3 regions of the Paenibacillus sp. S33 genome follow, and region 1 is predicted to be linked to each of the others. Evidence: predicted binding sites of a transcription regulator. Region 1 holds the regulator's gene; each other region holds the start of a gene.
The links. The regulator LexA, encoded in region 1, represses DNA repair genes until DNA is damaged. The targets are predictions, from matches to a motif close to CGAACATATGTTCG.
Positions count from the first base shown of each region.

Region 1 (10,025 bases):
AAGATGTGTAGTTAAAAAAGTCAAAGTATTACCGAAAGTTATTGTTAAAGGGATCCGAGGACCTCAAGGACCTCAAGGACCTCAGGGACTGCCGGGTCCACAGGGAGTTCCAGGCGCTCAAGGCCAGCAAGGGCTACAAGGTTTTCAAGGAATTCTCGGACCAACAGGACCAACAGGACCAGCAGGAGCAGTAGGGCCAGCAGGACCAGTGGGGCCGGCAGGAGCGGTAGGTCCAGCAGGTCCAGCGGGGGCGGTAGGACCAGCAGGAGCAACGGGGGCAGCAGGGCCTGCAGGCGCCGGGATAACAGACTTCTTAAGTGTTTTCCGAGCAGATCCTGGTACGGGAACTGACACAGTTCCGGGTAACTCACCAATTACCTTTACAGGAGTTTTAGCTAATGTTGGTGGTGCATTTACTTTCACTCCTCCATCTACAACGATAACAATCAACGAAACGGGGAGCTATCTAATAGATTTTACAATTCATAACCAAGGTGATGCTAACTTTAACCTTACCGTAAATGGAATCCCTGTTACCCCTGTTCCCTTCACGGGTAACGGTGGCGGACCAATTTCGGCAGAAGTCATTATTACTGTAGGGGTCGTTCCTACAACTATTCAATTGGTAAATGCAAATGCAACCCCAGCCCAACTTCATAACTTTACCAATACCACTCTTACTATATTAAAGTTGACTGTTTAAGCCATTCTTAATGATATATAGAACATTATATGTAGCCGCCTTAGAAAAGACTGTACGATTTCCATCGTCAGTTTGTCTAATTACACTCATAGTAAGCAGATGCATTTATGAGGAGATTGTGTAGCATGGCAAGAGAACGTAGTGGCAGTAATAAGATCCATTAAACACTACCACTACTCCAAAGCCTATCTTCAAAGTTGAAATGGATAACTTTGTAAAAAAGATGATATTATTCAGACATAGAAATATGAATGCTAAGAAGGTCGGGAAACTTTTCCCACCTTCTTTTTTGTTGTGACAAAATCGGAACTATTGCTTTGATATGTCAGGTACGACAACTCATGAGCGGCAATCAATATAAATTTTCTTTTTGATTAGTCGCGAAAAATGGGAAGCTACAGAAGAACGGGTCGAGGTCGATTGGCCTAAAGTTGAGGCATTTCATAAGGAAGGCTTTAATTTTGTGTTGGTGAAGGAGATTGACAGAGGAAGAATATGAGAAAGTAGACGAAGAGGGGATTAAGCAGTTGGACGGCCTCTTAGAACGATTTCTATAAGGAGTTGTTTCCACCTGATGAAGATTATGAGCCTACGACGAAGAAGACCAAGAGGTTCCTGAGGATGATCGGAAAATAAACTGGATAGAACTTTGGGCTCTATGCGTGAGTAATGGTATTTCTGATTCAGAATGGACTAATATGACCATTCCAAAGATTAGAGCGCTCATGAAGGCCAAGAACAGAAACCGGGAATTCGAAATCATTCTCCACGGTGGTAAGGTGGAAAATAAAAAGCCGAAGAAGGTCAAGTCGCTATCTGATCTTGGTTTCTTCGCAAAGTAAATTAAGAAGCATCCGCAAACATGAAGTGCCCCTGCAAAGTAAACAGCTATTTCCTTGTCTTTGTTTGTTGTATTTCATATTTATGTGTCGAATATTCTTATTTTTAATGAATCACGGAATGGTATGAATATTTATAGAAGGATTTTTTTGCGATTTAGCCAGAATAGCCCTAGCTTATTCGAGGTGATCAGCATGAACCACGCATATAAAATGTTAAAGTCGAATATCGAATTATTTGCAGCTGCGTTAAGCCAGGTAAGAGTATATGTATTTCAGCCATTGGAAGAGGATTTAATATCGGTTATAGACTATTGTGGTACTCAGGAGAAGTTTTCTCCTGAGTCGATTAAGTTAAACGGAAGCTATTTTAGTTTAGATTTAGAGTAGACACGAAAAAGGACACATAATGAAATGTGTATTTTTCATGTCAGACAAAGCTCCCCTAACTTTGACAGTCATTAAGCTGTATGTTTATTGACGAAGATTAAAAGAAGGAGAGGAGTTATTGCTCCGTTGTCAGCTTCTGCAGATGCAGCAACTGTAACACTTGACACTTACAAAAATTTTTCAAATCAAGAAATAGTTTTATCACAATCAGTAATATTTAAAGATGACACGGCATATACAGATGTATCTGTTACAGTGAAAAGAGTGAAATTTTCAATTAATGGTTTGGAAAATCCTTTTAATGCTAATTATTATAATCGGTTGGTCTGGACAAGTGACGAAAATACACCGAGTATAGAAAATACGTTATCAGTAAAAATTGCCCCAAAAACAGGGAGTCTTTACGGTTCCAGTAGTTATGAGAACCTTTCTCTGATAAAACAAAAGATCAACTCCGATTCAAAAGTATATGGATGGATTCAATTAGAATCAAAAGAGTGGACTAAAGCAGGATCAGCTAAAAGCTCTGTTACCTTAATTGGTCTGCAGAGCCTTTAACTGTTCACGGCTTTTAGAATATATCCAGGTATTCTTTCTGGAATTTGATGAAATCTTGCACACTGTCGTGATAGGTAAATCTACCGCCATTTTTATCAATAATCCAGTTGATCTTCTCGTCATTTAACAAGATTCCATACATGCAGTGATGAAGCAGTTCAATTTGCTTTTCATCCCTAATTCGGATCAAATGTTTTTCTTCTTCGACAATGAGGTACCATTTCGTTTCTGTTTCATCTACATCTACATCTACGTCTACATCCGCATCTACATACAGTATTGATACCGACAAGGGGAATGGCCAGTCAAACCAATGTCCTCGTTTGTCTTCTCTATAACCTTCAAATGCCATGGTTATTTCCCCCTACTTGGATAATTTCCTGATTAGTTTAAATGTATCTAACGTGCTGCGATTGTACGCTTAATTGGAAACTGTTTTACGGAAGTGGCAGCTATCCTCAGCCTTTGGCATCTTGGCATCAATCTGGTGAATGACCTGCTGTTTGAGGCTGGTACTAGCTGGGATACGTCTGTTTAGACTGGGTTAACGGAGTTGTGAACTCCGGATTTTATTGTAAATTTCTCATTTGCTCAAGTTTTTAAAGACAATGCTGGTTCAAGGAAACATTTGCGGCAGCCCTTTTTGGCATTGGACGACACAGGCTTTTAGGAATACACACATTAAGTTTACTGCTAGTTCTTGTCTTATCCTACTGGCTCAGGAATATCGCCCCCATATTCTTTCCATGGCTTCACGTACACCATCGTAAACTTCTGAAAAAGTTCAGTGTCGCTTGGGCAACCGTCTAATCCGCTATTGTTGCGCAATAGTTGTATCCTCTTTTATCGTTCATTGTTCTGATCTGTATAGTATACGGAAAACGACAGGTAACAAAGAAGTTGAGCGCTTTGTTACCCGATATCAAAACGCTACTACCAATACTCTACAGTTATTCTACTGAGCAATGACGTGGGCCCAACATGAAGGAACTGGAGTTGAAAACAGGTAGCAGTGTAGTGGACATAAAGGCGCGTCTGCTGGTTTTGGAAGAGGGGGACAACAAGAGCGATATACGCTCTATATTGTAATCATAGAGGGCTGGAATGGTGACCCAAAGATCATTACATTTTCTCATATGGAAATACGCGCTGTATTAAACCTCCAATGATATGGAGCTTATTTTTTGTACTCGGAATATAATTTGCGCATAACACATCAGGAGGCTGCACTCATGTCTTGAATGTATCTTATTTATGGAGTGGTTTGTTTTTTATATTTAAAACAAATGGATGGAAAAGATCGGATATATATTGCTACATCGTTACTTACTTCATTAACTTTAAAGGGGATCTGAAAAAACTTTAAAATTGTAATTCATGGATTGTTGCATTCGTATATATAATTACATCTTTTCCCATTCTAGATAAGGTGGTAGAATGAAAAAAATAGGTATGGGAGGCGTTTTATTTGAAGTGTGATAAATATAATTGGGGACAATTTAAAGAGGGAGCGTATCATTGACCCTATAAACTACGTTAACCCTCATTTCTGGAGGGTCAAAAGTGAAAACCCCTTATTCACAGTCTGTTTTACGCCATAACCAAATTTTAATGTGGCTTTGTGTTCTTTCGTTTTTTAGTGTGTTAAATGAAATGGTTCTTAATATCTCTTTACCTGATATTGCTGATGAATTCAATAAAACACCAGCCGTTACAAATTGGGTAAATACTGCCTTTATGCTAAGTTTTTCTATAGGAACCGCTGTATACGGAAAGCTATCTGATCAGCTAGGTATTAAAAGGTTGCTTCTGTTTGGAATCATAGTGAATTGCATAGGATCATTAATTGGATTTATGGGACATACTTTTTATCCAACACTTATCTTGGGGCGATTTATACAAGGGATTGGTGCAGCTGCATTTCCTTCACTTGTGATGGTCGTAGTTGCTCGCTATATCCCAAAAGAAAACAGGGGCAAGGCATATGGCCTCATCGGGTCTATCGTAGCAATGGGTGAAGGGATAGGACCGGCTATTGGTGGGATGATTGCTCATTATATTCATTGGTCTCATTTACTGCTTCTTCCTGTTCTAACGTTTGTCACTGTTCCCTTTCTGATAAAATTATTGAAAAAGGAAGTCATATCAAAGGGTTCACTTGACATTGCAGGAATCGTGCTTATATCTCTAGGCATTGTAATGTTTATGTTGTATACAACGTCTTACAGAATTTCTTTTCTGGTGATAAGTATTCTTTTTTTCTTGATCTTTTTAAAGCATATCAGACAAGTAACCAATCCTTTTGTTGATCCTTCATTGGGGAAAAATACTGCATTTATGATAGGAATCCTTTGTGGCGGACTTATGTTTGGTACCGTAGCTGGATTTGTTTCTATGGTCCCTTATATGATGAAAGACGTTCATCACTTAAGTACCGCAATGATTGGCAGTGGAATTATTTTTCCTGGAACGATGAGTGTTATTTTCTTTGGTTTCCTTGGAGGAGCACTTGTTGATAAGAAAGGTTCCTTACATGTGCTAGCAGTCGGCGTTGCATTTCTTGCCGTCAGCTTTTTGATAGCTGCTTTCTTTATTGAAATGACACCTTGGCTGATGTCTATTATTATAGTCTTTGTTTTCGGTGGTCTTTCTTTTATTAAAACAGTAATATCCACTATTGTTTCAAGTAGTTTAAGACAAGAAGAAGCTGGCGCAGGAATGAGCTTGCTTAATTTTATAAGCTTTTTATCAGAAGGAACAGGGATTTCAGTTGTAGGAGGCTTATTATCAATACGTTTTATTCATCAAAAATTTATACCAATCATTAATTTTCCATCTGCTTATTTATATAGCAATATGTTATTGATTTTTACAGTGGTCATTATAATTAGCGGGATTTTAACTGTTATTGTATATAGACGTTCAGTTTCAGATTCCTGATAAGAGCAGAAAAGGATTACATGCTGAAAATGATCGCATCCTCACGTTTGAAGTAAGTGGATACTCTAAATAAATCAAAAGCTCTGCTAATCTTAATTGGTTGGCAGAGCTTTGTTTGCTGATCAGTTTGATTTTACGAGAGGTGGGAAATGTAGCAACGCAAAGTGTGCGTACAAGATGGTATTATTTCAAATTCAGCCTTGTTACAGAAGGATAGGCTAATTTGAATGCTTAAACTTATAATACCAAAAAATCGCTTTTTCATGGGCTGTGGAAAAGTTAGAATATAGCATAGTATCAACTCCGCCGATTACAAAGTTATTTTTAGCATAGAATCGACAAGCTAAAACATTCACATCCTGTGTTTCAAGCATAAGACCAACAAGGTTATTCTGCTTAGCCCACTCGGTTGCTTTACTCAATAAGGCTACTCCGATTCCCTTGTGTCTCCAGTCTTTAGCGACGGCAATATCCTCAATTAGAGCATAGCGATTCCAATTAGTACAAAGTTTAATTTGCCCAACACAGTCGTTCTCATCATAATATAAAAAAATAGATTTTCCTTGTTCATCAATATAACTGATGTCAACGTCATCATCCTCATACTGTTTAAAATATGGTTCGGGGAAACTTTCTTCTATATATGTCCAATTATCGTTCTCGTATTTAGGTATAATCCTTCCTGACACAATAAAGCCGTTATTCTCATTTGACTTCTTAAAATCTCCCATATTCGAAAGTGACATTTTAATTATCATGGCTTGTCTCCTCCTGGTTTAATTTCTCTATGCACACTATTCTAAAAGAGAACCACCTTTTCCTGTCTGTTAGATTTATAAAAAGAGCAAAATTGTAGCGACTGTTCAACTATGTGTGATATTCTACGATCTCGTCCCCTTGCTTCAACGATTCATAGCAGTAGTTAGGTGTACCGTTTAACACAAAAAAAGCAGGAAGAATCCTTCCTGCTTTTGCTTGAAAACGATTATTAACGTCTGCGTTGTCTATCATTCACGCTAAACAGATTAACAGCCAGTGCGTTACCTCTTGCACGCGCAACGGCTCTTTGATTCGAACGGATGTTTGATCTTCTTCTTCTCAAATCACGTCTGCAATGTCTTCTGCTCATATGATCACCTCCCTTCAAGGAAATGAAGGTACGGATGAATCTTAGTGGTGTTTATGCTTACGCTTGGAAATTTTGATATTCAAGGCATTGGTTGCTAGTGCATTTCCGCTTCCTGTTTTAGCAGCTGCGGCTTGAAAGACTTTAACGACCAGATATCTGTTTTTCCCGATGCGATGCTTATACGTTTTAACTCTATTTCTGATCATCTGCATATCTCCTTTGCTTAGGTCTGCTATATACTATGTCAATTGTGATAGTAATGTATCAGCATAAATCTATTAAAAGCAAAAAGAAGCTGGTACCTATATTACTAATGGTTAACAAAAAAACTCATGCGAACCTGTCTTCGCCATTTCAACTTTACATTGCAGGAGAATGTTACAGGCAGGTCGGCATGAGTCTAATAGTGTAGATAAATAATATGCAGTTTAGTATGAAAATTATTTACTATTAAGAGTGTTAAGTTTTTTCTCGTAGTACGCCTCTTGAGCAAGAATATGATTCAGTTGTTCAGAGAGCTGTTTATATTCTTGGCTGTCTTCTGGGTAATTGTTTCTTTCGGAAATTACAGCTTCGAGTTGCTTTTCTAAGTACCTGAAATGGATAAGTATTTGTATGTACTGAATACGATCGTAGGTTGTTATGTGTGATTTCTCTTCTGCATACAAATGATCCATTGTTGGTACTACACAGCTTATGGCGATAAATATCACAACGAACGCTGAAATTATAATTTTTTTCATTTAATTCCTCCTACAGAGCTATGAGTAATTAATATACCATATTTATCTAAAACAAAGAAAGATCTATTAGTTTTGCCCATAACAGTATAGCTGCTCAAGATCAGTGGGTGATTATTTGAGATGAGGAGGCTGATTTTATAGTAGAAACAATAGGAATAGATTGCTGAAATGAAAAAATAGTTGTGAGATACATAATAACAATACAAAACCGGCTTGCCCTAGGCAGCCGGTTTTGTATTAGTGGTTAGAATAACGGGGAAGAAAGAACGAGAAATCAGTGGAAGTCCCGGAAGAGTCCTACAACCTTGCCCAAAATGCTGACGTGTGTCAGGCGAAGCGGTTCAAAGGCTGGGTTTTCAGGTTGAAGCCGGATATGATCTTTTTCTTTGTAGAAGGTTTTAACTGTAGCTTCGTCTTCATCTGTCATAGCTACAACAATATCGCCATTATCAGCGGTCTGCTGCTGACGTACGATTACATAGTCTCCGTTAGCAATCCCAGCCTCAATCATGCTTTCGCCTACAACAGATAACATGAATATTTTATCCTCACCAACAAAGTGTTGGGGAAGAGGAAAGTAATCTTCAATATTTTCTGTCGCCGTAATAGGAAGGCCAGCAGTTACTTTGCCGACGACGGGGACACGACTAATGGAGTAATTAATCAAGTTGCTGTTATCCGATTCGTCTTGACCGAGTAACTCAATAGCCCGTGGTTTTGTAGGATCGCGTCGAATGAGTCCTTTTTTCTCTAAACGATCCAAATGACCGTGAACCGTAGAACTGGAGGCCAATCCGACAGCCTCGCCTATTTCGCGTACAGAAGGGGGGTATCCCTTTAGACGCACTTCATTGCGGATAAATTCAAGAATGGCCTGCTGGCGGCTCGAAATCTTAGACATACCGTATCAACCCCATTTAGTAACGTTTGGGAAAATTATAGCATAGAACCTCCGTTCGTACAAACATAAGTTCTAAATAATCCCTAAAAATAATCGCGAACCTTTGTTCTCTTTTCTATTGAACAAAACAAATGTTCGTGTTATATTGTGAAAACATAAGAACAAACGTTTGGAGGTCGCAGCCAATGATGAAATATAGCACTTATCAAAGTATTTTTCCGATGAATTCAGAAAATTTGCAGGAGACCCGAAAAGAGGGTAGAGCGCATTTTATGCAAATTATTACTAATAGTCTTTTACTTAAGCTTCTTATTTTAGTGATTGTTGCTTGGATTGCAGGGGCAGGTGTACTTACGGTTTTCGCGGCACCCTCAGCTTCCAAGGGAGAAGTGACTAAACTGACCGTACAACCTGGAGATACGTTGTGGGAGATTGCCGCAAATCATAAACCGGAACGAATGGATACACGGGTATATATAGAAGGAATTGTTCGGATTAACGGTTTAGAGGATCGGGGAGTACAGGCAGGTCAGGTACTCAAGCTTCCTAACTTCTGACCTATAGACTATTAGAGCTTGTCAGGGAGCGTAATGCGGGAGCCTTGACAAGCTCTTTTCTACATGTCAAAGTGTATTATATCTTTGCTTTTATGGAGGGGACACAATTTGGATATAGACAGCTTGGTACAGCGCATCAATGAATTAGCGCGCAAAGCAAAATCCGAGGGTTTGACGGAAGAGGAAGCCACAGAGCGCGCCAATCTTCGGGAAATTTATTTAGGTAACATTCGCCGTAATTTTCGGCAGCAGCTTGAAACGATTGAATTTGTGGACGATGATACATCGAAGGGAAATGACGGGCTGAAGCATTAATGTTGTTAAAGCGCCCAAGCCTGCAATTTGCCTTTTGTTTTAGGTACCGTTCTCGGTATCTATATAGATCAGCTTTGAGGCAATTGTTTTATTGTAATATATCTGGGAAGGAATTGAGAGATGGCCCGATCATTTGAAAGAAAAGTACGCAAAAACACAGCGCATTTAAATAAATCGCGCAAAAAGCAAGGCATTCAAACCATTAACGGCGCAGGTTCTGCAATGGATATTTTCCGTGGTCGTAACATTACTGTGCCAATTATGCTGGCTGGTCTTTCTGTATTGTACATGCTTATGAGTTACTTTTTGACTAAAACTGGTATGCGAGGGATGGATTGGCTTGTATTCGGCCTATACTTGATGCTGGCTGTTATCTTTTTCATCCGTCGTCCTTATTTGAAAGTGGGAAAGGATACTATCTATATGCTGAAAGGTGGTAGAGAACGTCCAATGACGGCAGGGGACATGAAAGCCATCAAGATTGAAAAGGGTTACGTAACCGTTGAAAGAAAAGGTAAGGGCGGTAATTTCATTTTCACAAAATCATTAGGTCGCTATGACACGGATGCCATTGCAGAGCGACTTGAGAAGTTTGCGCTATCCAATCAGATACAGGTGGACAAGAAATAACTGATTTAGCCTGTAGCTCTTTAACAAAGGCCGTATGATGTTATTTCATATAACATGCTGCGGCCGCTTGCTTAATATGGGCACACATAACGATTCAAATACTTAACCGAGCAAATAGGTGTACATATACTGTGGAAAGAGAGTGGATAATTCAGATGACGATTCAGGCGGTAATGTTTGATCTTGATGATACCCTTTTATGGGATGAACGTAGTGTAGAAGAGGCATTTGATGCAGCATGCCAAACAGGCTCCCGTGAAGCAGGCGTTGATCCGAAAACTCTGGAGGAAGCGGTACGTAAGGAAGCACGCGCTTTGTAT
Region 1 is NZ_JBSIEZ010000001.1:3,003,165-3,013,189, reverse strand. Features, by position in the region: gene ACWGXJ_RS13780 (BclA C-terminal domain-containing protein) at 1-703, shown strand, start outside; gene ACWGXJ_RS13775 (hypothetical protein) at 2,059-2,490, shown strand; gene ACWGXJ_RS13770 (hypothetical protein) at 2,504-2,842, opposite strand; gene ACWGXJ_RS13765 (hypothetical protein) at 3,196-3,318, opposite strand; gene tet (Tet(L)/Tet(K)/Tet(45) family tetracycline efflux MFS transporter) at 4,054-5,430, shown strand; gene ACWGXJ_RS13755 (GNAT family N-acetyltransferase) at 5,649-6,188, opposite strand; gene ACWGXJ_RS13750 (hypothetical protein) at 6,419-6,559, opposite strand; gene ACWGXJ_RS13745 (hypothetical protein) at 6,601-6,765, opposite strand; gene ACWGXJ_RS13740 (hypothetical protein) at 7,000-7,302, opposite strand; gene lexA (transcriptional repressor LexA) at 7,577-8,203, opposite strand; gene ACWGXJ_RS13730 (LysM peptidoglycan-binding domain-containing protein) at 8,392-8,760, shown strand; gene ACWGXJ_RS13725 (DUF896 domain-containing protein) at 8,869-9,075, shown strand; gene ACWGXJ_RS13720 (hypothetical protein) at 9,196-9,705, shown strand; gene ACWGXJ_RS13715 (HAD family hydrolase) at 9,861-10,025, shown strand, end outside.

Region 2 (10,025 bases), 800 kb from region 1:
CGAAAGATGTTATTTTATGATACAATAATGCTTTGATTTGGAGTTGTTGACGGTTTGAATGTGAATGAGGTGCTAACGTGACGGAAGAAACGAAACAGTGGTACATGGAGTACAAGATACATAAAAATCGACCCGGACTGCTGGGAGACATTGCTTCCATGCTTGGTATTCTGGGGGTTAATATACTGACAATCAACGGTGTTGAAGGCGAAAGACGGGGGATGTTGCTTGAAACGGACGATGACGAGAAAATACGCATTCTCGGAGACACGTTAAAAAAAGCGAGTAACATTACAGTCACGGCCTTACGTGCTCCGAGACTGGTTGATATATTGGCAGTAAGACACGGCCGTTACATCGATCGGGATTCAGATGATCGTAAAACATTTCGCTTTACACGCGATGAGCTTGGGTTGCTGGTCGATTTTTTGGGTGAAGTATTAAAGAGGGACGGCAATCAGGTGATCGGTCTTCGCGGGATGCCGCGTGTGGGCAAAACGGAATCCATTATTGCCAGTAGTGTATGCGCAATGAAGCGTTGGACTTTTGTGTCTTCAACGTTACTACGACAGACGGTGCGCAGTCAGCTCTCTGAAGAAGAAATGAACCCAAACAATGTGTTTATTATTGATGGTATTGTCAGTACAATTCGGTCAAATGAAAGACATTATCACCTGCTTCAGGAAATCATGAGCATGCCAAGTACTAAAGTGATTGAGCATCCTGATGTATTTGTACGTGAATCAGGATACAGCTTTGAAGATTTCAATATCATTATTGAACTTCGCAATAATCCGGCTGAGGAAATTATTTATGATACCTTTACAGCCAGTTATACAGAAGATCTTTAAATAAGCGTAATTATACAAGGAGATGATGACATGTCAGAACTGGGTCAGCAATTAAAGGAGGCCCGGCTGCAAAAAGGATTGAGCCTTGACGATGTTCAGGAAATGACGAAGATACGCAAACGTTATCTGGAAGCCATTGAGACGGGCGATTACAAAGTGCTGCCGGGAAGCTTTTATGTCAGAGCTTTTATTAAAACATACGCTGAAACGGTCGGGTTAAACCCCGATGAGATTCTGGAAGGGCATCAAAGCAATGTGCCTGAACCTGAGCCGGAAGCAGTCATGGAGCCTGTTACACAGAAACGCTCCAGCCGTCCCGCCACGATTGGTAATCTTAAATGGTTGCCTACAGCGTTAATGTGGCTTTTTCTAGTTCTCATTGTTGGGGTTATTTATGCTTATTGGGTGAGCAACAACCATTCAACTCCAAAAACAGCAGAAAACACAACGCCGATTACAACACCAAGTACAACGCCAAGCACGTCTACTCCTGATACCACTACGACACAGCCGAACAATGGTCAAACGACGGCTCCAAATGGTGCTGGTGGGAAGACTCCTGATGCGGGGCAAACCGGACAAACTCAGCCAGATGGTACGGGGAATACGGATGCTACTACTCCAGATACTGGACAGCAGCCGGATACGACTACACCACAACAAGGTGTAACTGTGGCACAGGACGGCAAGCAAGGCAAGACGACGATTTTCAAAGTTTCCAGTGCAACGGGAGCCACAGCCAAGGTTGATATTAAAGCTACGGGTGAAAGCTGGCTTGAAGTGTACAAGGGACAAAATTCCCGTGGAGAAAAGCTGAGCTACGGTATGACTAAAAGTGGAGATGCCATGTCTTTCGATATTGGACCGGAAGGTTTATATATCAAATCAGGACGGTCTTCTGCCACAGATATTTCCGTAGCAGGTCAACCGATAACAGACAATAAATCGACTACACGTGTACTGATCCAGCAAGGAGAAGCTTCTTCGACCGGAACGAGTGCAGGAGTGACGGGTTCACCTGCAGATTCTATGACAGGTAGCAGTACGGATTCAACACAAAGTGGTACAGATTCTACAACTACTGATGGTGAATAAACGCCTTGGTGCAAGGAAATACTAATGACTGTAATTCCTGGAAAGGCAGTCATTTCATTTTCCGAAAAGTGAGGTGTATACGTTATGACCGTCAGCTGGATTGTGACTGGGCTCGGTATCATTGTCAGTTTACTGGGCTATTATCTGACACCGAATGCATGGGGCTATGGCATACTGGGCTTTGGTCTTGCTCACATTGTGCTTGGACTTTTGGATATGTTCCGAACTCCAACACGAAGCCATAATTAGATATTTTGACCATAATTGAAATAAAGGCGTTTTTGTCAGGAAAACTGGCAAAAACGCCTTTTTAGTCAACCGATTATTGGATTTTTGTAAATGACTAGCCTATAATTAGATATTGAACTTTGTTGTGGAAAGGAAAGTGAAACGATGGCTTCAGAAAATTCATTTGATATCGTCTCCAAAATGGATATGCAGGAGTTAACAAATGCGGTTCATCAGACGGAGCGTGAAATTGAAACACGATTTGATTTCAAGGATAGCAAAAGTAGCCTCAAGCTTGAGAAAGAAGCTCTTACGATTGCATCGGAAGACGAGTACAAGCTGAATGCGGTGATTGATATTTTGCAATCTAAAATGGCCAAACGAGGTCTGTCCCTTAAAAATGTGGAGTATGGCAAATTGGAACCCGCTTCTCTAGGTTCAGTGCGTCAGCGTCTTTCGCTTAAGCAGGGAATCGATCAGGATAATGCCAAGAAAATTAATATTCTTATTCGGGACTCCAAGCTAAAAGTCAAAAGTCAGATTCAAGGTGATCAAATCCGAGTGACCGGAAAAAACAGGGATGATTTACAGGCGATTATTCAATTGCTACGTAAAGCTGATTTGCCATTGGAGCTTCAATTTACAAACATGAAATAAAGCCGTTTTCCCTCATATATTTTGTAGGAAAAAACGTTGCTTGATGTGCGGCAGGTTATTTTGACATGCGTTTTGCGCCATATTATACTTGTAACGAAAATGCAGACAATTCAGGTGTATAGCGCTCATCGAAAGCGATTTACATAGGATTGAATTTAATCCGTAAACTGCCATTTGTAATCAAGTACGATAATCAGGGGAGAGTGTGTTGTGAATTTACCCAACAGAATTACAATAACGCGGATTTGCCTTATCCCGGTAATGATGCTGGCTTTGCTGGTGGACTTTGATTTTTATCCGCCGCCGATTGAGATCGGAGCTTTCAAGCTGCCGTATAATCAGCTGATTGCGGCTATCATTTTCCTTGTAGCAGCCAGCACGGATGGTCTTGACGGATATTTGGCACGTAAAAATAATATGGTCACCAATTTGGGCAAGCTGTTGGACCCCCTTGCTGATAAGCTTTTGGTAACCGCTATTTTGGTTTCCTTGGTAGAAATGGGGAAAATTGATTCATGGATTGTCGTTGTGATTGTTAGCCGTGAGTTTGCGGTTACGGGGCTGCGTCAGATTGCCTTACTGGATGGGTCTGTGGTTGCTGCAAGCAATTGGGGCAAATTAAAGACGATCATCCAGATCGTTGCTATTGTAGCGCTGCTCATTAATAATTTCCCGTTTGTTTTTCTTGGTATACCGTTTGATTTAATAGCGATATGGGCAGCAGTGTTGATCACCATTTATTCGGGTATTGATTATTTCGTGAAAAATATCCATTTGCTGAGCTCCTCCAAAGTTTAACAGGATAAATTTTATGGAAACAGCAATAGGGACTAAACTTATTGCTGTTTCTTTATATAATTCCCATAATATTCGCAGTACAGGAGGAAGAATTGATGAAAGCTGAAATAATTGCAGTAGGAACAGAGTTATTGCTCGGACAAATAGTGAATACAAATGCTCAATATTTGTCACAAGAGCTGGCTACAATTGGAATCGATGTATATTTTCAGACTGTGGTTGGCGATAACATAAATCGGCTTCAGGAAGCGATAAGAATTGCTCAGAAGCGTGCGGATATTATTTTGTTTTCCGGCGGTCTGGGGCCGACTCAGGATGATTTGACGAAAGAGGCGATAGCGGCTGTATTGGGGCGGAAATTGCACATAGATCGTCTTGCAATGGACAAGCTAGATCAATTTTTCCGTAACCGTGGGGTAGAAATGACCGAGAATAACCGCCGGCAGGCGCTTTCTATTGAAGGTGCTACTCCGCTTGAAAATGAGACAGGGCTAGCTGTGGGCGACGCGATTGCACAGGACGGTAAATTTTATGTAGTTTTGCCTGGACCGCCTAAGGAACTCAAACCCATGTTTGCAAACCAGGCGAAACCTTGGTTGCTTCAGCAGGCATTGAGCGGTGAGGAAATGCCAATTTATTCGAAAATGCTAAAATTTGCAGGGATCGGTGAGTCAGCTCTTGAAACCCATTTGTTAGATCTAATCCAATCCCAGACAGATCCCACGATTGCCCCTTATGCCAAGGAAGGGGAAGTCACGATCCGTATATCCACCAAGGCGGCCAGCGAAAGTGAAGCATTAATTAAGCTGACAGCTACGGAAGTAGAAATTCAGCAGCGTCTTTCGGAGTATATGTATGCAAGCGAGGATGTTGCGCTGGAGAAGGTTATCGTAGATCTAATGGCCAAACGCGAACTCACGGTGAGTGCGGCAGAAAGCTGTACAGGTGGAATGCTGATGGAACAGATTACTTCTATACCTGGCAGTGCTGCTATGTTTCAAGGTGGCATCGTGTGCTATTCCAATGAAATGAAGATGAAGTTACTCAACGTGCCTTATGATTATTTGGAAGGGGACCATGCGCCAGGCGCAGTGAGTAAGGAAGTAGCCCTTGTGCTTGCAGAGCAGGCGAGAATGATCATGGATAGCGATTTTGGACTTTCAGTTACCGGTGTAGCCGGGCCTGGGTATTCCGAACGGAAGCCAGTCGGTCTAGTGTATATTGGCATTGCTGAACGCGACAAGGAAACGGAAGTACATGAACTGAAACTGAGTGGCAACCGTGAAACAATCCGACTGCGATCAGTCAAAGCAATCCTGTACAGATTGTGGCGCAGGCTGGTAGAGAACGAGAAACTCTCTTAAACATCTATGTACAGTGTGACTCGTAGAGTTGTTTTAGATAGATATTCATGGTATAATCATCTTATCGGAAGAACCGTTGCAAAGCCTTTTGCCAGCGGTTCTTTTTTTGTTTTAAGAGACAGGTGTAATTATAGAAGAGAGTTGTACGAATAAAAAAAACGAATGTATGTTCGAAAAAATGCTTGGCAAGCGTGTCAAAACAAGGTATTATTAAAGTACAAACAATGAAGGATGTGAGTTTATTGTCAGATCGTCGTGCTGCGCTGGATATGGCGCTCCGTCAAATAGAAAAGCAATTTGGTAAAGGTTCCATTATGAAGTTGGGTGAGTCTACCCATATGCAAGTGGAAACGATCCCCAGTGGTTCGATTGCTTTGGATATTGCGTTAGGAACGGGCGGCTTTCCAAGAGGCCGGGTTATTGAAATATACGGACCGGAATCATCCGGTAAAACGACAGTAGCTCTTCACGCTATCGCAGAGGTGCAAAAAACAGGCGGACAAGCCGCCTTTATCGACGCCGAGCATGCGCTTGATCCGTCGTATGCAAGCAAGCTGGGTGTCAATATTGATGAGTTGTTACTATCGCAACCAGATACAGGAGAGCAGGCGCTTGAGATTGCCGAAGCCCTTGTACGTAGTGGAGCAGTAGACATTGTAGTTGTTGACTCCGTAGCGGCACTTGTGCCCAAGGCAGAGATTGAAGGCGAAATGGGAGATTCCCACGTTGGTCTTCAAGCACGTTTGATGTCTCAGGCATTGCGTAAGCTTTCTGGAGCTATTAATAAGTCGAAAACCATTGCTATTTTTATTAACCAGCTACGTGAAAAAGTAGGTGTTATGTTCGGTAACCCTGAAACAACACCAGGTGGACGTGCCTTGAAGTTTTACTCTACGGTACGTTTGGATGTTCGTCGTATTGAAAGTTTGAAAATGGGTAACGACATTGTGGGTAACCGCACACGTATTAAAGTCGTGAAGAACAAAGTTGCCCCTCCTTTCCGTCAGGCTGAGGTGGATATTATGTACGGTGAGGGTATTTCCAAAGAAGGTAGCTTGATCGATATCGGTACGGAGCATGACATTGTCGACAAGAGCGGAGCCTGGTATTCCTACGAAGGTGAGCGCCTTGGTCAGGGACGTGAGAATGCTAAACAATTTTTGAAGGAAAATCCGAATATTGCTAGTACGATCGAACAAAAAATTCGGGTGGCCAGCAATTTGATTACGACGGTTGCTCCGCCTACAGAAGAAGAGTTGGCACAGCAAGCGAAGGAAGAACAGGAATTGTTGGAGCTTGAATAAAGCTTGGTGAATCCTGGTTTGTGAACTGGGGCCAGGGTTATGGCACCGTCCGTTTGAATAGCATGATCCTGATGCCCTGCACAGTTGTGCAGGGCATTTTTGCATCAACTTAAAGTCTGCTTTGTCAGCGGAATCTAACTTTGCGTAGCAGGTGTTCAAAGGCTGCTTTCGTGAATTTCAAAGTGAGGGAAATATATTGCAGTTGGACGATGAAGATGAACACACTTCGGAAGCAAATAAGCAACAAGGGATTTCTCTTTTTCCGGATCATGAGGAATTGATGATTACTAGGGTAGAGCAGGGACAGGGACGCAAACGTGGAAGGTATATCATTCATTTTGGTCCGTATTCGCTGTCTGTATTAGAAGATGTAATGATCAAGTACAATATGTTCAAAGGAACGTCATTTGATAAAAAAGAACTGGAAGATATCGTTCTGGCAGATGAAAAGCAACAGGCTTATGTACTTGCGCTTCGCTATTTGGGGCGAAAGCCTCGCACACGTCAGGAAATTGCCCAACGTTTGTTACAAAAAGAACTGGATCAGTCTGTTATTGACGAAGTAATGGTTCGACTGCAAAGGGAACAACTCGTAGATGATGATTTATACGCCCGCCAATGGGCAAGGCAGCGCATAACTAGCCAACGTAAGGGGAAGATGTGGGTTAGGCAAGAACTTCGTCAGAAGGGCATCTCTAAAGCCTCTATTGGCGAAGCGTTAGGTGAGATCACCGATAATGAGGAGTGGGAGAGCGCTTTGACGGTCGGACGTAAGAAATGGAATCAGATACGTGGTGATATAATGGAGAAAAAAAGGAAAACCTACCCTTTTCTCATGAGACGCGGATATTCGGGGGATATGACACGCCGAGTGGTCAATCATCTCACTGCGGCCGAGCATGACGTTGCTTCAGATGACGAGGAATTGTTGCAGTGGGAGGAATAGTTGCTAAACGGCTGCTGAACCTTTGGCTAGTATGAACGGATAGGATGAGCTAGTTATTACAGGGAAAGCTGCATGGTAGTCTACTAATGTTTGCATTCCCTTGACAATGCCATTTGTCAAATAATAAAATATATATGAAACGATACTTGTGGAACGCCCTTTTTCCTTCCAAAAAAGCGGAATCCATGGGTGAGTTCTCATCGCCAAATAACAAGTGATGCCGCTATGCCAGGCGGAATTGTACATGTGAAAGCATGTGCATATGAAATGAAACGACCTTGTGTCGTTGTCTTAGTTTGACGATCAAAGTAAATGTGACAATTGCAAAAAGTCCCAAGGAATGCCTTGGAGGAACCAACGGGGAGGTGAACAGTATGATGACTGCGATCTGGTTCGTTCTCGTTGCTGTAGCCGCGTTATTCTTTGGGTTCGGGATTGGTTATTTTATTCGCAAATCTATTGCAGAAGCTAAGATCTCCAGTGCGGAAGAAGCTGCCGCGCAAATCGTGGAGAACGCGAAAAAAGAGGCAGAAGCGCTGAAGAAGGAAACGGTATTGGAAGCGAAAGATGAAATCCACCGCATTCGTGCCGAAGCTGAAAAAGAAACTCGTGAACGTCGCAATGAAATTCAGCGACAGGAACGAAGATTGCTGCAAAAAGAAGAATCGCTGGATAAAAAATTGGAATCGCTGGAACGCAAAGAAGAACAAGTGGCCAACAAAGAGAAACGAATCGATGAAACCCAGCAGCAAATTGATTTGATTTACAAGAGTCAGGTAACTGAGTTGGAACGTATTTCCAATCTGACGATGGAGGATGCAAGAAGTATTATTCTGACCAACGTAGAGCAGGAAGTTCGTCATGAAACAGCTCAGATGATTAAAGAAATTGAACAGCAGGCCAAAGAAGAAGCGGACAAAAAGTCTCGTGAAATCATCACACTGGCCATCCAACGCTGTGCGGCAGATCATGTAGCAGAAACGACGGTTTCTGTTGTCACATTGCCGAACGAAGAAATGAAAGGCCGGATTATCGGGCGCGAAGGCCGTAATATCCGTGCACTTGAAACCCTTACAGGAATCGACCTCATTATTGATGATACGCCGGAAGCTGTTATTTTGTCCGGATTTGATCCGATTCGTAGAGAGATTGCGCGTACTGCGCTTGAAAAGCTCGTAGCGGACGGACGGATACATCCGGCTCGTATTGAAGAGATGGTGGAAAAATCCCGTAAAGAGGTGGACGAACGAATCCGTGAGTATGGTGAGCAGGCCACCTTTGAGGTGGGCGTGCATAGCTTGCATCCGGATTTGATCAAGATCCTGGGACGTCTCAAGTTCCGTACGAGTTACGGACAGAACGTATTGAAGCACTCGATGGAAGTTGCATACTTGACAGGTCTGATGGCCGGGGAACTGGGCGAAGACGTTGTACTGGCAAGACGGGCAGGATTGCTGCATGACATCGGGAAGGCGCTGGATCACGAAGTGGAAGGATCGCACGTTGAAATTGGCGTGGAACTGGCGAAGAAGTACAAGGAACACCCGGTCGTCATCAACAGCATTGCTTCACATCACGGCGACTGCGAAGCGACTTCAGTGATCGCCATGCTGGTTGGGGCGGCAGATGCCCTGTCAGCAGCAAGACCGGGAGCGCGGCGTGAAACGCTAGAGACGTACATCCGTCGTCTTGAGAAGCTGGAACGCATCTCCGAATCTTTTGAAGGCGTTGAAAAATCATACGCGATTCAAGCCGGACGCGAAGTTCGTGTCATGGTACAGCCAGAGAAAATTGATGATGCGGAAGCATTCCGACTGGCCCGCGATATTACGAAAACGATTGAGAATGAACTGGACTACCCGGGACATATCAAGGTTACTGTCATACGCGAGACCCGTGCGGTAGAATACGCAAAATAAAAGCATTTCAATGAAAAGTGGCCGCTGCTTGTAGGGCCACTTTTCATTATGTAAGGCAGACTAGGGAGGGCTTTCTATCAACGTATTATTTATTGGAGACATCGTCGGCAGTGTAGGCAGAAAGGCATTGAGGGAGAATCTCCCTTCGCTAAAATCAAAATACAACCCGCATGTTATTATCGTGAACGGAGAAAATGCGGCTTCGGGAAGAGGAATTACCCCAGCCATCGCCAGAGAATTTTTTGATTGGGGCGTTCATGGGATTACGATGGGAAATCATACTTGGGACAATAAGGAAATATTTGATTTTATAGATGATGAGCCACGGATCATCCGCCCGGCTAACTTTCCACCAGGAACACCAGGCCGGGGGTATACCGTTGTAAAAGGTGGAGGTAAAGAGCTGGCTATTGTTAATCTGCAAGGTAGAACCTTTTTGCCAGCTATTGACTGTCCATTCCGTGCAGCAGATGAAATTGTCGATGAACTACGGAAAAAACATAAGCATATCCTAGTTGATTTTCACGCCGAAGCAACCTCGGAAAAAATCGCTATGGGTTGGCATTTGGATGGACGTGCTTCAATCGTGGTAGGTACGCACACACATGTACAGAGTAATGACGATACGATTTTGCCACAAGGAACTGCGTATCAGACAGATGCGGGAATGGTAGGTCCTTATGAGGGAGTACTTGGGATGCAGAAAGAGGCTGTGTTACAGAAATTCCAGACCCAGCTTCCGGTACGTTTTCAAGTGGACATGGGCAAATGGCACTTTCATGCCATCAGCGTAGAACTGAATGATAATGATGGAAAAGCCCGCAAAATTCAGAAAATCAGACTTAAAGAAGATGAATGGCGGA
Region 2 is NZ_JBSIEZ010000001.1:2,203,276-2,213,300, forward strand. Features, by position in the region: gene ACWGXJ_RS10455 (DUF3388 domain-containing protein) at 78-851, shown strand; gene ACWGXJ_RS10460 (helix-turn-helix domain-containing protein) at 882-1,946, shown strand; gene ACWGXJ_RS10465 (hypothetical protein) at 2,031-2,195, shown strand; gene ACWGXJ_RS10470 (YajQ family cyclic di-GMP-binding protein) at 2,340-2,831, shown strand; gene pgsA (CDP-diacylglycerol--glycerol-3-phosphate 3-phosphatidyltransferase) at 3,042-3,629, shown strand; gene ACWGXJ_RS10480 (competence/damage-inducible protein A) at 3,725-4,993, shown strand; gene recA (recombinase RecA) at 5,236-6,297, shown strand; gene ACWGXJ_RS10490 (regulatory protein RecX) at 6,494-7,243, shown strand; gene rny (ribonuclease Y) at 7,618-9,162, shown strand; gene ACWGXJ_RS10500 (TIGR00282 family metallophosphoesterase) at 9,239-10,025, shown strand, end outside.
Region 2: the regulator LexA is predicted to act here: its motif matches at 5,153-5,166, upstream of recA (recombinase RecA).

Region 3 (10,025 bases), 680 kb from region 1:
AAACGGATGCGTCGCAAGTACACGACAGAAGAGTTTTATAACAAAATGCTTATGATTCGCAAAGCAATGCCAGATGTAGCGATTACAACGGACGTGATTGTCGGCTTCCCTGGGGAGACGGATGAAATGTTCCGCAATGGCTATGAGCTGATGAAAAAAATCGGTTTTTCGGAAATGCACGTGTTCCCGTACTCCAAGCGCAGTGGAACTCCTGCGGCGCGTATGGAGGATCAGGTGGACGAAGACGTGAAAAATGCACGAGTGCATGAGCTGATACAACTGTCAGAGCAAATGCAACTGGCGTATGCTGAGAAGTTTGTAGGTCAGGTGCTGGAGGTCATTCCGGAAGTTGCGCCGAAAGGGACCGAAGATAGCGGCATACTCCATGGATATAGTGACAATTATATTCAACTGGCGTTTGAAGGTACTGAGGATCTGGTTGGCAAGGTATGCCGCGTGAAGCTGACGAAGGCAGGCATTAATGAAAGTGAAGGCCAATTGGTCCGCGTACTAGAGAATGGGCTGCAAACAGCTCTGTAAGAACAAAAAAAGCCTGAACAGGCAATAGAGATGGCAGACAAGGATTTCGCCTTTCCTTACAGAGAGGACGGAATCCTTGTTGCGCAAGGAAGGGAGATTACAGGATGGCAGCAAAAAAGGAAATTTCCGCAGGCGGCGTTGTGTTTCGCAAACAGGGGGAGCAGCTTGAAATTCAGCTCATTACTGACCGATATGGCAAGGTATCCTTGGCTAAAGGGAAAATGGAGTTGGGAGAAACAATCGAACAGACGGCTTTACGTGAAATTCGCGAGGAAACAGGGTTGAACGGGCGGATTATCCAGCATGTAGATATGATTGCTTATACGTATCAGCATCCAGAATTTGGGGAAGTAGATAAAGAAGTACATTATTATCTCGTAGAGGCACTGGATGGGGATTTACAGGCACAGATCGAAGAAATTAAAGGAGTTGCGTGGCATACGCCTGAGGAAGCATGGCGTCTCCAGCGCCAGGGTGGATATGACAATAATGATGTCATTTTAAGCAAGGCGCTGTCCATGCTAGGAATTAATGTTTGATTCTGTGGGGAGATATACGATCCTCTAAACGCGTCCACACAGGTAGATAGCAGAGAGGCAAGACCAGCAGAGAGCTAATAACGTTAAACAGAGTTTGGGCATGGGCTACCTTGGCTCCGGGCTCGGTAGATATCCAGGCAGCGGCCATCTCCAGACCAGGGATCAACGGCATAAAGAGCAAGGCTCCGCCGACGTTCAGCAGCACGTGGGACCAGGCTACAAATTTGCCGGACACGCTGCCGCCAACAGCGGCAATCAGGGCGGTTACGCAGGTGCCTACATTGGAGCCGATGACGATGGCGATCCCCACATCGGCTGGCAAGGCTCCAGCAGCGGCAAGGCTAATCGCCATGCCAATGACGGCTGCGCTACTGTGAACCAGCGCGGTCAGGCAGGCTCCAGCAGCGAAGGCCCACCACATGTTGGCTGCAGCGTGATCAAGAAACCAACGGAATAGTCCGGCCTGCTCAATCCAGGGTCCGACCGACTGCATCACGCGAATACCCGCCAGAATCAGCGAAAATCCAGCAAAGACGAGGCTGATATATTGTACAGCCTGCGGACGGCTGAGCCCATTGGAGCCGGATGAAGCTCCGGCAGACTCATACTGGCGGCTGGGGACAGCTTCACCCCATAGGACGGCAGTGCTCCAGCAGAGCAGTGAGCCGCAGAGCAGCGGAACAGCCAGCTTGCCGAGCTGGAGCCCCATCAGCTCGGTGGTCAGGCAGGTGCCGATATTGGTGCCGAGAATGATGCCGAGCGTGCGGCCGTAGGTCAACAGCCCGGCGTTGACCAGTCCGATCGTTAGCACCGTTACGGCGGTGCTGCTTTGCAGCAGGGCGGTAATGCCTGAGCTGAACAGCATGCCCCGCCAAGGGGAAACGGTGGCACGGTTCAACCAGCGGGTGAGGAAGGGGCCGGCCAAATGCCGGAGGGCTGCTTCCATCAGCTTCATCCCGCCCAAAAAAATAAACAGCCCGCCGCACAACGGGAGTATAACATGTATAAACACGGGCATAGCCCCCTTTTCTAGGTGAAAATACTTATGTAACAGCCTATGATCTACCGAGGACAGCCATGACAAGCATGGCCGAGCTGTTTTTTTATAGAACGATAATTTTTGTAGTATCTTCACAAGCTTTACAAGCGTGACGTCGATATCCAGGCGGGCAGTAGCGAAGCGGATCATTTGAATCTGGAAAAGCAACAGCGATCGTAAGATCAAATGATCCGCGGAGCCGCGCCCCTATCGAACAACGTTTTAACACTTTGAGTAATCCAAGAATGGGAGTGAAGGATTTTGCCTTCAGTAATATTAGAACGCAGCCGTAAAAAAAGGCTGGAGCACGCACACCCTTGGGTGTTTAAAAACGAAATAGCCAAGATCGAAGGGAACCCAGAGGCAGGCGATTTGGTCAGCATCGTTAATCATCAGGGGCGTTATTTGGCGACAGGTTACTATAATCCGGCTTCACAAATTACAGTACGTGTGATGTCCTACGAGCCGCTGGAAGCAATGAATCAAAACTTTTTTGCCCAACGCTTTCGCAAATGTCTGGAGCACCGCCAACGTTTTGTGACCGGGGGAGACGCTTATCGGTTGGTGTACGGCGAGGCTGATTTTTTGCCTGGACTGATTGTAGATCGATTTGGTGATGTGTTGGTCGTGCAGTTGTTAACGCTTGGCATGGATCGGCGCAGGGAAGAAATCAGGGATGCGCTCGTTGAAGTATTGGGTCCTGTTGGTATATATGAGCGCAGTGATGTATCCATCCGAGAGCTGGAAGGATTGGAACAAACAAAGGGTCCTTTGTACGGTGATTGCCCGCGTCATGTGGTGGTGACGGAAAATGGGCTGCACATCAAGGTTGATATTGTAGAGGGCCAGAAGACGGGTTATTTTTTTGACCAGCGTGAAAATAGAGCGGCCATAGCACCGTTGATGACAGGTTGGGGAGCACGTAGTGGAATTACGCTACAAGAAGTAGCTGCAGACTCAGGAGATGCGGGCACGACGGTCTTGAAGCCAGTGAATAAAAGTGGTAAGGTTGTTGAATTCCCATTCTGGGATGGCGCAACCGTATTGGAATGTTTTTCACATACGGGAAGCTTTACGCTCAATGCATGTAAACATGGTGCTAAAAAAGTAACTTGTCTTGATATTTCTGAGCATGCGATTGAAAGTGCGCGGGATAATGTCAAGCTGAACGGTTTTGAGGAACGCGTCGAGTTTGTCGTCGACGATGCTTTTCAATATTTGCGCAATCAAGTGAAAGGTGTAGAGGAACGCAATGCACGAGCCGGGGGCAAAGGAGATACATCCAAGCCGCTGACAGCAGGTGGCGGACGCACCTTTGATGTGGTCATTCTCGATCCGCCAGCCTTTGCCAAAACAAAGAACGCTGTCAAAGGAGCTACACGTGGATACAAAGATATCAACCTGCATGGGATGAAGCTTGTCAATGAGGGCGGCTATCTGGTGACAGCGAGCTGTTCGTTCCATATGCGGCCAGATCTGTTTTTGGACACCATTAAGGAAGCGGCGGCAGATGCCGGCAAAATCCTTCGTCTGGTAGACTGGAGAGCGGCTGGTAAGGACCATCCTCAAATTTTGGGTGTGGAGGAAGGCCATTACTTGAAATTCGCCATCTTTGAGGTGCGCAGCCGGACACAGCTTTAGGTTTCATACAAAGTCAAAGTCAATCGCCTTTTTGGTGATTAAATAGGTAAAATAGACTCATTTTAGGTATAAATCAGTCCTGTAGAGAAGGCATGCACCAAGCCAACCTGCGGGACTGATTTATTTTTAGGGGGAGGATGAATTGCTACAACATGGCAAACGTACGTTCTTTTCTCCCTTGCCTGATATGCTATACTGTTTAATAGAATGTTGTTCGTTGGAAAGGAGGCCGCATCATGTCGGTCCGCTTGTTGATTGGCCGCTCTGGCAGTGGTAAAAGTACGTTAATCCGCAATGAAATGACGTCTATGTTACGCGAGGAGCCGCTAGGTAAGCCTATGCTGTTACTTGTACCGGAGCAATCGTCATTTGCTTCTGAGCATGCGTTACTTACAGAAGCCGGAAACGGTATTCAGGGGTCGGTGCGCGCCCAAGTGATGGGATTTCATCGTCTTGCCTATTTAGTTATGCAGGAAACCGGGGGTTCAGCACTGGTGCCTGTAACGGAAGAAGGCAAGAAGATGCTTTTATATAAAATTATTCGTCGTCGCAAGGATGAACTGAGCTTGTTTAAGGATTCGGGAGACCAGCTCGGCTTTGTGGATCGGTTGAATACATTGTTTACGGAGCTAAAGCAGTATGGAAATGATACTCGGTCTGTACCCGAGCAACTGGAGCGAATGAACGCTGTGGGAGAGTCAACTCCGATTTTGCGCGGCAAGCTCAAAGATATCAGTCTAATCTACGAGGATTTTGAACGAGAGCTGACGCTTAAATATATAGACGGTGAAGATACGTTGCGTATGCTGGCAGAACAGATTGCGGAGTCTTCCCTTGTGCGTGGAGCAGACATTTGGATGGATGGCTACCGTAGATTTACACCACATGAATTCAAGGTGGTGGAGCAACTTATGCTGCATGCCTCTTCGTTGACGGTGGCGCTGACTTGCAACCGTAGCTACGAGAGCGGACAGCTTCCGCATGAGTTGGATTTGTTTCATCCTTCGGCGGCTACGTATGTAAAGCTCAAAGGAATGGCAGACGAGCTGATGATAGAGACGCAGACACAATTACTGCGTCCTGATCCGTTGCCGAGATTTAAGGAGCGTCCGGCATTGGCGTATTTGGAGGCTAACTTTGAACATCGCACAGGGTTACGGAATCAGGAACAACGGATGCGGCTGCAGCAGCTACGAGAGCAGTGGACAGAAGAACAGCCGGAGGGCATAAAACTGTACACTGCGGCGAATCGCCGTGCAGAGCTGGAAGGGGCTGTACGCGAAATGCGCCGTCTGGCCCGAGATGAAGGCGCGCGTTACCGGGAGATGGCTCTGTTTGTACGTCATATTGAAGATTATGAGCCATGGGTGGAACCGATATTCAAACAGTATGAGGTTCCAGTATTTCTGGATCAGCGAAGAAGTGTATTACATCATCCTTTGGTGGAATTGATTCGGGCTTCGCTGGATATCGTGCAGCGGCGTTGGCGATATGAGGATGTATTCCGTGCGGTCAAAACAGACCTTCTACTGCCGCTGGACGGTCGGGTGAGCCGCGAGGAGATGGACCGTTTGGAAAACTATGTTCTGGCCTGCGGAATACAAGGCAGCCGTTGGACAGATGGTCGGCCGTGGCAGGCTGTGCCCAGCTTGTCATTGGAGCTGGAGGAGCAGGAACGGAACCGTAGGCGGGATGAAACGTTGGATTTGATGGAGCTGTGCCGGGATGTGATCGTTACGCCTTTACGTGCGTTTGAGAAACGTGTGGGCAAGGCACGAACTGCACTTGAGAAGTGTGAAGCGGTATATCTGTTACTGCAAGATGCAGAAATCGGCCACAAGCTGGACGCCTTCATTCATCAGGCAGAGGAAGCAGGAAAACCTGAGCAGGCGAAGGAGCATCGTCAGGTATGGGATGCAGTGCTTGAACTACTGGATCAAATCGTCGAAATGATGGGTGATGAGAGGCTGGATACCTCTTTGTTTGCGGGTGTGCTGGAAACGGGATTGGCCGAGTTCCGTATGGGACTTGTTCCGCCGGCTCTGGATCAGGTTCTGGTCGGAAACACGGACCGTACGCGTGTATCCGGTATTCAACATGCCTTTGTGCTAGGTATGAACGAAGGTGTGATGCCGGCTGTGTTCCATGAGGACGGTGTGCTGAATGAGCAGGAGCGTATGGCACTAAACGAACAAGGCGTAGAGCTGGCGCCGGATATGATAAGACGTCTGTTGGACGAACGTTTTCTTGCTTATACGGCCCTTACCTCAGCCGGTAAAAGCCTGTGGATGAGCTATGCAGTGACTGATGAAGAAGGCAAGTCATTGTTGCCGTCTGAGTTAGTACGACATGTGCGACACCTGTTTCCTAGTCTGGACGAACGTCCGTTGGCTGGATACCCTTTGCCTGGGGATGCTTGGACGACGCAATGGGAGTATGCTTCTCATCCGTCCGAGGCTTTGCCGCAGCTCATTGCGCAATTACGGCATTGGCGACGTGGCGGTGACATTTTATCTCCTTGGTGGGAGGTATATAACTGGTATGCAAGCCAGCAAGGGCGTGAGAAGGACAAGCTGCGTCAGCTGTTGACCTCACTTTTTTATGAGAACCATGCCGAAATGCAGAAGGAAACGAGCCGCCGTCTGTACGGTAGCAAGCTGCGTACCAGCGTATCTCGTATGGAACGTTTTGTGGCATGTCCATTTTCGCACTTTGCCTCTCACGGTCTTCGTTTGAAGGAACGTCAAATGTATCGCCTGAAGGCCCCGGATATCGGACAATTATTCCATGCAGCGCTTGGAGAGATGGCGATCAATCTGCGTAAACGCAATGTCAGCTGGGGCAGTCTCAGCACCGAGGAATGCCGACAAGAGGCGGAAAGTACAGTGGAGCGTTTGGCTCCTCGTCTGCAAGGCGAGATTTTAATGAGCTCCAAGCGGTATGGCTACATTTTGCGCAAATTGAAAGACATCGTGAGCCGTGCTTCGTTGATTTTAGGTGAACATGCGCGAAGAGGTAGTTTTGAGCCGATTGGGCTGGAGTTGGACTTTGGACCGGGTCAGCAGCTTCCTCCGTTAAGCTTCCGGTTAGATAACGGCGTTGTGATGGAAATTGTCGGACGGATTGACCGTGTAGATGTGGCAGAGGGAGAAAAAGGGTTACTTTTGCGTGTCATCGATTACAAATCTAGCCAAAAGGATCTCAAGCTGCATGAAGTGTACTATGGCCTATCCTTGCAAATGCTCACCTACCTGGATGTGCTGCTGAATGCGGCGGAGGAATGGTTGGGCGAGACAGCTTATCCAGCGGGTACCCTGTATTTTCACGTCCACAATCCGATGTTGCAGTCGCCTAACGGTCTTAGCGCAGAACAGGCCCGTCAGGAGCTTTTGAAACGTTTTAAGATGAAAGGATTATTGCTTGCAGATCGGGATGTAGTTGGACAAATGGATACAGCATTGGACAAAGGATATTCCTCTATTTTACCTGTTGCGGTGAAAGCAGACGGCAGTTTTTATAGCAGTGCTTCGGTTGCTTCGCCGGAACAGTGGGACAGCTTGTTAGCCTCGGTGCGTAATAATATTCGGACGATTGGCACACGGATGACAGAGGGCGATGTAGCCATTGAACCTTATCGAATCCAGCAAGAGACGGCTTGTACCTTCTGTTCTTTTAAGCCTGTTTGTCAATTTGACGACAGTCTGGAGGGCAGTGGCTACAATCAATGGGGTAAACCCGGTAAGGATCAAATCTGGAATCTGCTGGGTCATACACAGGAAGGGAAAGGAGGAATGGACCAATGATAGGCACGTCAAACACTAAAGACATGCCGAAGCCGGAAGGCAGTATGTGGAGCGATGACCAGTGGCGTGCCATTTCGGAATCGGGTAACAACATGCTGGTCGCGGCAGCGGCAGGGTCAGGTAAAACAGCGGTGCTCGTAGAGCGTATTATTCGTAAAATTGTCGATCCCCAGCTTGGCTTCAGCGTGGATCGGTTGCTGGTAGCAACCTTTACGAAGGCTGCAGCCGCCGAAATGCGTCAACGGATACGCGAAGCGTTGGAACGTGTGTTGGAACAGGAACCGGAAAGTGAGCATGTACGCCGCCAGCTGTCGTTGCTGAATCGGGCCTCGATTACAACGCTTCACTCATTTTGTATGGAGGTCATCCGCAGGCATTATCAGGCCATTCCTCTTGATCCTGGTTTTCGGATTATGAATGAGCATGAGACAGAATTGCTGCGTCAGGAGCTTCTAGAAGAACTGTTTGAGGAGAAATATGAGGCTCATGATGAAGGCAGTACATTCCGCAGACTGGTCGACTGGTTTAGTGGAGAACGCACCGATGATGCAATGTACGTGCTTGTTCAGCGGTTGTATGATTTTTCTCAAAGTCATCCTTGGCCAGAACATTGGCTGCGGGAGACAGCGGCAGCATTTCGTGTACAGGATGTAGCCGCTTTGGGAGAGACTCCCTGGGTTCGCAGCATTTTGGCGGATGCCGTACTTTCTTTGCGCGGAGCAGCGAGCTTGCTTGAACAGGCGCATGAAACAGCTATGCAGCCCGGCGGTCCTGCACCTTATGCCGTAACGCTGCAAGAGGATGCGACGATGGTGAAGGGATTGCTGCAAGAGCTGGAGACACAGCCGTGGGCATCTCTATATGATCATTTTCAGGCAGCTGCCTTCGGTAAGCTCAAGCCGGTCAAAAAAGATCAGACTGAGCCTGCATTGCAGGAACGGGTTAAGACGCTACGCGAAGCAGCCAAAAAAATGATTACAGATATGAAGGCTTCCCTGTTTGGCAGGAGAGCAGAAGCCTATTGGGAGGAGCTACACGCCGCGGCTCCGCTGATGGACGAATTGGTAGAAACCGTGATTGTATTCGGGGAACGATTTCAACAGCACAAGCAGTCAAAAGGGTTAGTGGATTTCGGGGATTTGGAACATTATTGTCTGAAAATATTACGACATCCCGATTCTACTCCGTACAAGCTACTACCTTCCAACGCTGCACTCGAATACAAGGCACAATTTGACGAAGTGCTGTTGGATGAGTATCAGGACACGAATACCGTACAGGAAGATATCGTTAGGCTGGTATCACGGGAGGAACCGGGTAACCGTTTTATGGTGGGCGATGTGAAACAGAGTATTTATCGGTTTCGGCTGGCGGAGCCGGGTCTGTTTTTGAATAAGTATCAACGGTACGGCATGCAGGAGCAGGAAGATGGCTTTTTAATTGATCTGGCGCGTAATTTCCGCAGTCGGGAGGAAGTTGTCGATGCGGTCAATTTGGTGTTCCGCCAGATTATGAGTGTGGATGTGGCGGAAATTGAGTACGATGAACGAGCCTGGCTGGTACACGGCGCATCCTATCCCGACCCGTCGGATCAAGACACCGCATCTGTATACGCACCTGAGCTGCTCTTAGTTGATAAGGGTGGACAGGGTCTTTCCGAGGCTTCGGAGCTGTCCGAAACGGGGGACGAATCTGCTCTACAGGAAAGTGAGCTGGCTGAGCTTGCGGAGCTAGAAACGGCACAGTTAGAGGCTCGTGCGATCGCGAAACGGATTAAAGAACTGACCGGAGACACTGGACAACCACTGTTGATTTACGACAGAGGATTAAAAGCGATGCGCCCGGCAGTCTACGGCGATATCGTCATTTTGCTTCGTTCGGCAAGCGTGTGGGCCCCCCTAATTGTGGAGGAACTGCGGCTTGAGGGCATTCCGGCTTCAGGGGAGCAGACGACAGGCTTTTTTAAAGCAACGGAAGTTGAGGTGATGTTGTCTCTGCTGCACATTATTGATAATCCGCAGCAGGACATCCCGCTTGCATCCGTGCTTCGTTCGCCGATTGTTGGCTTGACCGAAGATGAACTTGCACAAATTCGGTTGGAGAAGCCGGATGGATTATTTTATGACGCATTGCTGGCGGCGGCAGAAGCTGACCCACTGGAAGAAAGTGAAAAAGGGATCTCAGCTGACATCATGGAGTTGGATCTTTTCCCTAAGGACTCTTTATCTTCACCTGACTTTGGTAATAGAAATGACGGGAATACGTTATCTGCCCGACTACGTTCATTTTTGCGTAATTTGAAAGCCTGGCGGCAGGAAGCCCGACAAGGAAGCTTAAGTGCATTGATTTGGAATGTGCTGGAGGAAACAGGATATCTGGATTGGGTCGGTGGACTGCCTGGCGGCTCACAGCGTCAAAGCAATTTGCGGGCGCTATATGACCGAGCCAGACAGTATGAGACTT
Region 3 is NZ_JBSIEZ010000001.1:3,683,964-3,693,988, reverse strand. Features, by position in the region: gene mtaB (tRNA (N(6)-L-threonylcarbamoyladenosine(37)-C(2))-methylthiotransferase MtaB) at 1-540, shown strand, start outside; gene ACWGXJ_RS16765 (NUDIX hydrolase) at 645-1,079, shown strand; gene ACWGXJ_RS16760 (Na/Pi cotransporter family protein) at 1,069-2,091, opposite strand; gene ACWGXJ_RS16755 (class I SAM-dependent rRNA methyltransferase) at 2,380-3,759, shown strand; gene addB (helicase-exonuclease AddAB subunit AddB) at 3,996-7,562, shown strand; gene addA (helicase-exonuclease AddAB subunit AddA) at 7,559-10,025, shown strand, end outside.
Region 3: the regulator LexA is predicted to act here: its motif matches at 3,916-3,929, upstream of addB (helicase-exonuclease AddAB subunit AddB).